4 regions of the Serratia sp. NA_112.1 genome follow, and region 1 is predicted to be linked to each of the others. Evidence: predicted binding sites of a transcription regulator. Region 1 holds the regulator's gene; each other region holds the start of a gene.
The links. Region 1 encodes PhoB, which activates phosphate uptake and scavenging genes when phosphate is short. Its sites were predicted from a motif close to CTGTCATAAAACTGNCNNAT; they were not measured.
Positions count from the first base shown of each region.

Region 2: a site for PhoB is predicted at 1,008-1,027, ahead of opgB (phosphatidylglycerol--membrane-oligosaccharide glycerophosphotransferase). Genes of this name have one in related genera too.
Region 3: a site for PhoB is predicted at 1,059-1,078, ahead of ACUTQ5_RS11470 (PhoX family protein). Genes of this name have one in related genera too.
Region 4: a site for PhoB is predicted at 909-928, ahead of ugpB (sn-glycerol-3-phosphate ABC transporter substrate-binding protein UgpB). Genes of this name have one in related genera too.

Region 1 covers NZ_JBQZFO010000001.1:132,645-134,847, forward strand. Annotated here, with positions in the region: gene sbcD (exonuclease subunit SbcD) at 1-397, opposite strand, end outside; gene phoB (phosphate response regulator transcription factor PhoB) at 599-1,288, shown strand; gene phoR (phosphate regulon sensor histidine kinase PhoR) at 1,313-2,203, shown strand, end outside.
Region 2 covers NZ_JBQZFO010000002.1:235,058-237,260, forward strand. Annotated here, with positions in the region: gene opgB (phosphatidylglycerol--membrane-oligosaccharide glycerophosphotransferase) at 1-847, opposite strand, end outside; gene ACUTQ5_RS05465 (ABC transporter substrate-binding protein) at 1,119-2,054, opposite strand; gene ACUTQ5_RS05470 (ABC transporter permease) at 2,068-2,203, opposite strand, start outside.
Region 3 covers NZ_JBQZFO010000004.1:283,549-285,751, forward strand. Annotated here, with positions in the region: gene ACUTQ5_RS11460 (threonine/serine exporter) at 1-348, shown strand, start outside; gene folA (type 3 dihydrofolate reductase) at 491-973, shown strand; gene ACUTQ5_RS11470 (PhoX family protein) at 1,167-2,203, shown strand, end outside.
Region 4 covers NZ_JBQZFO010000009.1:33,758-35,960, reverse strand. Annotated here, with positions in the region: gene ACUTQ5_RS16810 (aminotransferase-like domain-containing protein) at 1-843, shown strand, start outside; gene ugpB (sn-glycerol-3-phosphate ABC transporter substrate-binding protein UgpB) at 1,159-2,203, shown strand, end outside.

The DNA of each region.
Region 1 (2,203 bases):
TGGCACACAGCACCGCACCCGGCTGACCGTCGCGCTGATTCAACACCAGAATTTGTTGTTCGGTTTCGCTCTGCGCGTTGGCAATCACGGTGGTATTCAGGCAGGAAAGCAATTCACGCGACTCATTCAAGGTTGCCACGGAGTCGTGGTTGCCGCCCAGCACCACCAACTGGCAACCGGTGCGCTGCAGTTCCACCACGAAACGGTTATACAGCTCGCGGGCATAACTTGGCGGCGAACCAGTATCGAACAGGTCCCCGGCGACGATCAGCGCATCCACCTGCTGTTGCTCGATTTGCTCAATCAGCCAGCGCAGAAAAGCCTGATGTTCGGCGGCGCGGCTTTTGGTGAAAAAAAACTGGCCAAGATGCCAGTCAGAGGTGTGGATCAGGCGCATGACACTCCCGGGGCGATAGGGTAATGGCGGGGATTATAAAGGGAATATGATGTTTCTGCGTGATTAGAAATAATCGCTATGCTTACTGCCTGTAACAGGCAGGTTTTTTCAAGGCTATTTATTTCATAAATCTGTCACAAAACTGACGCATAATGGCGCCCGCAATCAACTGTGATCGCTAACACATTGGCAGGATTGACGATGGCAAGACGCATACTGGTGGTGGAAGACGAAGCGCCGATCCGTGAGATGGTGTGCTTTGTGTTGGAACAGAATGGTTACCAACCGTTGGAAGCTGAGGATTATGACAGCGCAGTGACGCGCCTGTCTGAGCCGTTCCCTGATTTAGTGTTGCTCGACTGGATGTTACCCGGAGGTTCCGGCATTCAGTTTATTAAACATATGAAGCGTGAAGCTATGACCCGCGATATTCCGGTGATGATGCTGACCGCTCGCGGTGAAGAAGAAGACCGTGTCCGTGGCCTGGAAGTTGGGGCGGATGATTACATCACTAAACCTTTCTCGCCGAAGGAGCTGGTGGCGCGCATCAAGGCGGTAATGCGCCGCATTTCACCGATGGCGGTGGAAGAAGTGATTGAAATGCAAGGGCTGAGCCTGGATCCTTCCTCACACCGGGTGATGGCCAACGAGCAGGCGCTGGATATGGGGCCGACCGAGTTCAAATTGCTGCACTTCTTTATGACTCATCCAGAGCGTGTTTATAGCCGCGAACAGTTGCTTAATCACGTCTGGGGCACTAACGTTTATGTGGAAGACCGCACCGTTGACGTGCATATCCGTCGGCTCCGTAAGGCGTTAGAGACCAGTGGTCATGACAAAATGGTTCAAACCGTTCGGGGCACCGGCTACCGATTCTCAACGCGTTATTGATCGCGACGCGCTGGAGAATATGCCGTGCTAGAACGTCTATCCTGGAAGAGGCTGGCCCTGGAGCTGGCCCTTTTCTGCTTGCCTGCCTTACTGCTGGGGCTGATTTTCGGTTATCTGCCTTGGTTGCTACTGGCCGCCGTGCTGGCGGCGCTGGCATGGAATTTCTACAACCAACTCAAACTTTCCCACTGGCTGTGGGTTGACCGCAGCATGACGCCGCCACCCGGGCGCTGGAGCTGGGAACCGCTGTTTTACGGCCTGTATCAGATGCAGCAGCGTAATCGCCGTCGGCGGCGTGAGCTGGCGCTGTTGATCAAACGCTTCCGCAGCGGCGCGGAATCGCTGCCCGATGCGGTAGTGATGACCACCGTCGAAGGCAATATCTTCTGGTGTAACGGTTTGGCGCAGCACCTGCTGGGCTTCCGCTGGCCGGAAGACAATGGTCAGCACATCCTTAACCTGCTGCGTTATCCGGAGTTCAGTCATTATCTGCAACAGCAGGAGTTTTCCCGTCCGTTGACGTTGCAGTTGAACAATGAGCACTACGTCGAATTCCGCGTGATGCCTTATTCCGAAGGGCAATTACTGATGGTAGCGCGTGATGTCACCCAAATGCGCCAGCTGGAAGGCGCGCGACGTAACTTCTTCGCCAACGTCAGCCACGAGCTGCGTACCCCGCTCACGGTGTTGCAGGGCTATCTGGAGATGATGAGCGACGAAGAGTTGGATGGCTCGCTGCGCGGCAAAGCGCTGGGCACCATGCAAGAGCAGACCCGGCGTATGGATGGGCTGGTCAAACAGCTGCTGACGCTATCGCGCATTGAGGCGGCACCTAACGTCGATATGAACGAACGGGTAGATATCCCGCTGATGTTGCGGGTGTTGCAACGCGAAGCGCAGTCGCTGAGCAGCGGC
Region 2 (2,203 bases), on a different contig from region 1:
CATGGTCAAAGCCATGCGATTTCAGGAAGGTATCTTTGCCAGCGAAGGCCAGTTCGGCCCCCTGATAAAAGTAGTTGTCGTAGCCGGCGGATTTCAGCACGTCGCCCAGGCAGACGTTTTCCGGATAAAAGGTGGATACGGCGCTGGAGGCATTGCCGTCAAACGGCGCAAACAGCGGGATACCGCACTGTGAGGACACCATACCGGCGATGGTATAGCCGGTGCCGGGCAACTGTTGGGTGTTGCTGAAATCGATACTGTTTGCGCGGTGTTGGTTCAGCTCGTCGGTCAGGCCGGGGAAGAGATCCGCATCCAGGTAGGTTCTTTCCAGGCTTTCGGCATAGATATACACCAGGTTCGGCGCTTTACCCTGAACGCTCTTTTTTGGCGCTTTGTAATAGGTATCAAAATCGGCGGTATCACCGCTAATCTGACTTCTGACCAGCAAGGAGATATCCTGAAAGGCCGGGGTGGTGCCAACGGAAAACAGCGCCAGCAGCACGGCGATCACACTATAAACCCTGCTGCTGCTTTTTGCCTTGCGCCGCACCAGGCTCCAGGTCAGCACGGCGAAGATTAGCGCCAGCACCGCCAACAGGCCGATAAACGGCAGCAGGTATTTACCGACGCCGGCGCCTTTCAGGCTGCTGGTCAGGGTGTAGAGTACCGCATCGGTAATACCATCGCCGGTAAAGTAGTTACTGGCGATCAGCACCACGTTAAGGATCAGATAGCTGCCCAGCAGCGTCAGCAGGGCGGCAAGCCACCAGCGGTTGGCGGCGGCCCGGGTCCGGTAGATGAGAATTGAGGCTAAAAAAAGTGCAAACGAAATTAATGCTGAAACCATCCACCGTACCCTGTCTGATTAAAAAGAAAAACTTAGCTGCTCTGACAAACGTCGTTGATCCGCGCACAGCGCGAAAGAGGAAGGGTATAGCGCATTGAAAGCATCAGGGTCAATGCGTGTTTGTACTGCCCAGCAGCGGCGGAGTGCGATTGGTGTTTTTTTGTGACATTACTGTGACACCAATCACGTCTGTGAGCAGCAGTACGCGAAATATGCCCTCTCCTTGGGGAGAGGGTCAGGGGGAGGGGAAGCAGACCAATAATGCGCTCCCTTAATTCAGCTCCACCGCATACTGCTCTACCGGGGTGATTTTCTTAATCAGCTTATTGTCGAACAGGAACTGTTCATAGGCCTGATAGCGCGTTTTATCCAGCCTGGCCGGATCGCGGGCGAACAGCGGCAGGCTGGCTTGCCAGGCCTGTTTGTTCAACGCGGTATTCAGTTCCGGGTGTGCCTTGGCGAATGCCAGCCAGCTTTCCTGTGGGTGAGCCTGTAGGTAATCATTGCCTTTTTTCAGCGCCGTGAGGAATTTTTTGATTTTCGGCTCACCTACCGCGTCGCGATTGGCGACGATAATCAGTTCGTCGTACACCGGAACGCCGTAGTCTTCCACGTTAAACACCACCGGATCCTTGCCTTGCAACTTTAGCTCCAGCGCCTCGATATTACGGTATCCGCCAATCACTGCATCAACCTGACCTGCCAGCAGGGCGCTGGTCAGCTGGAAATTAACGTTGAGCAACTTACCGTCATCAGGGTTGAGGTGTTCATGCTTGAACATGGTTGCCAGCGTGGCCTGCTCGATACCACTGACCGAGTAACCGATTTTCTTGCCCTTCAGCCCCGCCGGGCTGGTGATGCTTTTATCCAGCGTGATCACAGTATTGAGCGGTGAATCAATCAGGGTACCCACGCGCATCAGCGGCAGGCCCTGATCGGCAAAGAAATGCAACTGCGGCTGATAGGTGATGGCCAGATCGGCCTGTTTTGCCGCCACCAACCGTGGTGGTAGCGCCGGATCGGAAGGCGGTACAATCTTGACGTCCAGGCCTTCTGCCTTGAAGGCGCCGATCTGCTCGGCCACCATAATCGGCGCGTGATCGGGGTTGATATACCAGTCAAGCACCAGCGTCAGTTTTTCTGCGGCGGTGGCTTGCCCGGCCAGCGTAGTGCAGAGCATCAGTCCGCACAGGGTGTTTTTAATCATTGTCGATCCCTTGTTAACAGTCATTTTCCGGCGCCCAGTCAATCAGGCGCAGCAGCAGCGCGTCCACCGTTAGCCAAAGCAGGACGGTCATCAGCACCAGAATAAACAGCGCGGCAAAACAGACGTCGGTCTGCATGCGCGCGTTGGCG
Region 3 (2,203 bases), on a different contig from region 1:
GCAGTAGGTCACGGTTCACGCATGCTGCTGATGCACGCAGGAATGAACATCGAATGGGCCACGTTTTTGGCGGCGATTTTAATCGGCATGATCGGCATTTACTGGTCACGCTGGCTGCTGGCACACCCGAAGGTGTTTACCGTGGCGGCGGTGATCCCGATGTTCCCGGGGATCTCGGCCTATACCGCGATGATCTCGGTGGTGGAAATTTCGCATCTGGGTTATAGCGAGGCGCTGATGGCCACCCTGATGAGCAACTTCCTCAAGGCCTGTTTTATCGTCGGCGCATTATCGATCGGGCTGTCGTTACCTGGGCTGTGGCTGTACCGAAAACGCCCTGGCGTTTAAGCGTGACCCGTCGATTGAATTGAACATTAGATATACTGATAAGAGCTATCTTATATATTCATATTGCTTGATTAGCCTATCGACGGCAGTTAGGGCTTTACGTATAGTGTCAGCAATTTTGCTGCCTACACAGGGTTTAACAATGATTATCAGCCTGATCGCTGCCTTGGCGGCGGATCGCGTTATTGGCATGGAAAACGCTATGCCGTGGCACCTGCCGGCGGACCTAGCGTGGTTTAAACGTAACTCGCTGAATAAACCGGTGATTATGGGCCGTAAAACTTTCGAGTCGATTGGTCGTCCATTGCCGGGCCGCCATAACATCGTTTTAAGCAGCCGCGCCGGCACCGATGCCGGGGTGACCTGGGTAATGTCTATCGACGAAGCGCTGGCCGCTGCCGGGGATGTGGAAGAAGTGATGGTGATCGGCGGTGGGCGTATCTACAGCCAATTCCTGGCGCGCGCTAATCGCATGTATCTGACGCATATCGATGCCGAAGTCGGTGGCGACGCCCATTTCCCTGACTATGAGCCGGATGAATGGGAAACTTCGTTTAGCGAATTCCACGATGCTGACGAAGTGAATTCTCACAGCTATTGCTTCGAGATTTTAGAGCACCGCTGATTACCGGGTGTTAGTTGTATCTTACTGAGGGCGCAAGAGATTGCGCCCTTTGTCGTTTCTGCGGCAAACCTCCGCTGACTTCTTCTTGTAACATTTTTGTCACACTTCCTGATTAGTATGAAGCCCAACTCTGAGCGCCTGGCAACTCTGGTGAATCTTGACTGCGGCGCCATTTAAAAAAGGAAGCAAAGCAATGACGAGCAAAATTGAGCAATTAGATGCCGACCGCCTGACCGATCCCACCCGTCGTAAACTGCTGCTGGGCAGTGCCGGAGCCGTAGGCCTGGCCGGTTTCCTCGGCGGCGGCATCTGGACGGTTTCCGCCGAAGCACTGGCCGAGGATTTACCGCCGAACAAGCTGCTGGGTTTCAAAGGCATTGCGGCCTCAACGGCCGATGAGGTGGTGATTGCACCGGGTTACCGTGCCGAGGTGCTGATCTCCTGGGGCGAGCCGCTGGTGGAGGGCGCAGCCGCTTTTGACCCGCAGGGTAACAACAGTGCCGCCGACCAGGAAAAGCAGTTCGGCGACAACAACGATGGCATGAGCTTCTTCCCGATTGATGATAATCACGGCGTGATGGCCATCAACAATGAATATGTTAACGAGCAGTATCTGTTTGCCCATGGCGGCAGCAAAGCCACCAGTCTGGAAGATGTGCGTAAATCTCAGGCTGCGCACGGTGTTTCTATCGTGGCAGTAAAGCGCGCCGGTGACAGCCAGCGATGGGAAGTAGAGCGCCCGTCGCGCTATAACCGCCGTATTACGGCCAACACCGAGATGCAGTTCAGTGGCCCAGCCGCCGGTCATGCCTTGCTGCAAACGGCAGCTGACCCGACCGGGCGCAAGGTACTGGGCACCTTCGGCAACTGTGCCAACGGTAAAACGCCCTGGGGCACTTACCTGACCTGTGAAGAGAACTTCGATACCTATTTTGGCACCCATCAGGCCGACTATAAGACCACGGCGGAGCAAAAGCGCTATACGCTAAAAGTTAGCGAACCGGAGCGCAACTGGCCGGATTACGACGAGCGTTTTGACGTGGCGAAGAACCCGAATGAATTTAACCGCCACGGTTGGATTGTCGAAATTGACCCAATGAATCCGACTTCGACGCCAATCAAACACACGGCGCTGGGCCGTTTCAAACACGAAAATGCCGCGGTAAGCGTTGCCAAGGATGGTCGCCTGGTGGTTTACATGGGCGACGATGAGCGCGGTGAGCACATTTA
Region 4 (2,203 bases), on a different contig from region 1:
CCTGGCGACGTGTTTGTGGTGGAGCGTCCGACCTATCTAGCGGCGCTGCAGACGCTGGAGCTGGCGGAAGCCAACATCATGTCGGTGTCGTCCGACAGCGATGGCATGGTGGTCGAAGAACTGGCCGAGTTGCTGAAAACCCAGCGGATCAAGGGTGTGTATGTGGTGCCGAATTTCGGTAACCCAAGTGGCATCACCCTGAGTGCAGCGCGCCGCGAACTGTTGGTAAAACTGGCGGCCGAGCACAATTTCCTGATCATCGAAGATGACCCGTACGGCGAACTGCGTTTTACCGAAGAGCGTAACGCCACGCTGCACCAGATTTCGCAGCAGGTGCTGGGCCATGCCGATAACATTATCTACACTTCGACCTTCTCCAAGATCCTGGCGCCGGGCTTGCGTCTGGGCTGGGCTATTTTGCCTGAGTTTCTGCTGCATAAAGTGGCGATCATCAAACAGGCGGCGGATCTGCACGCCAGCGCGCTGTCGCAGAGCATCGTCGAATGCTACCTGGGTCTGGATCGTCTGCCGGGGCAGATCGACAAGATCCGCGCCGCCTACAAGCAAAAGGGCGAGATCCTGGCCGGATTGGTGGAACAAGAGTTGGGTGACCATATCAGCTTTGATATGCCGAAGGGCGGTATGTTCCTGTGGGCGCGCTTCCGTCAGTCGTTTAACGCCACCGAATGGCTGAAAACCACCCTGCAGCAGGGCGTGGTATTTGTGCCGGGGGAATACTTCTTCTCTGACAACCCGGACCGTTCGACCTTCCGCCTGTCGTTTGCTACTGCCACCGAGCAACAGATGCAGGAAGCCGTTGCCCGCCTGCGTCGTTCTCTGTAATCCCCACGGCGGCGGGGCACTTTTCCCCGCCGCCGACATCAAACCGCAATCTGCACTTCACTTCGCTGTCACCTTGCTGTCATTTTTTAGTTATTTTTCTGTCATCCGAGCATGGCATGTTAGCTTCCGAACAAAAAACTGATTCTTTTCGCTCACGCGCTTATTGCCCCAATAGATTTCACGTTGCAGCCAGGCGGCGACCGCCAGCATCCCCGGGAGATTACATCGGTAAGCGACTGGGGTGATGAAGGGAAGCCAACGCGGCTGCGGCTTGAAAGATACCGGGGATACACCAGCTTTTTTCAGGAGTTAGGCATGCTCACCTACGCTATTCGCAAAACTACGCTGTGCGTCGCGTTGACCCTGGCGGTCAGCACCCAGGCACTGGCGGCAACCGAGATCCCGTTCTGGCACTCGATGGAGGGTGAACTGGGTAAAGAAGTGGATTCCCTGGCGGACCGCTTCAACCAGTCGCACAGCGACGTCAAAATTGTTCCGGTTTACAAAGGCAACTACGAACAGAGCCTGGCGGCGGGCATCGCGGCCTATCGCTCCGGTAAAGCGCCGGCGATTTTGCAAGTTTATGAAGTGGGCACCGCCACCATGATGGCGAGCAAAGCGATCAAACCGGTGTATCAGGTGTTCAAAGATGCGGGCATCAACTTTGACGAATCGGTGTTCGTGCCGACGGTGGCTGGTTACTACACCGACAACAAGAGCGGCCATCTGCTGTCCCAGCCGTTCAACAGCTCCACCCCGGTGCTGTATTACAACAAAGATGCCTTCAAAAAAGCCGGCCTGAACCCGGACCAGCCGCCAAAAACCTGGCAAGAGCTGGCGGCGGACACCGCCAAACTGCGCGCAGCAGGCATGAAATGCGGCTACGCCAGCGGCTGGCAGGGCTGGATCCAACTGGAGAACTTCAGCGCCTGGCACGGTGTGCCGTTCGCTACCGAAAACAACGGCTTCGGTGGTGCCAGCGCCAAGCTGGAGTTCAACAAACCCTTGCAGGTCAAACATATCCAGCTGTTGGCGGACATGAACAAGAAGGGTGATTTCACCTACTTCGGCCGTAAAGATGAATCGACCGAGAAGTTCTACAGCGGCGACTGCGCCATCACTACCGCCTCTTCCGGTTCGCTGGCGGATATCAAACACTATGCCAAATTCAACTATGGCGTGGGCATGATGCCTTACGATGCCGACGCCAAGAATGCGCCTCAGAACGCCATCATCGGCGGCGCCAGCCTGTGGGTGATGAACGGCAAAGATGCCGCCACCTACAAGGGTGTAGCCGAGTTCCTGCAGTATCTGGCGCAACCGGAAATTGCCGCCGAATGGCACCAGAAGACCGGTTATC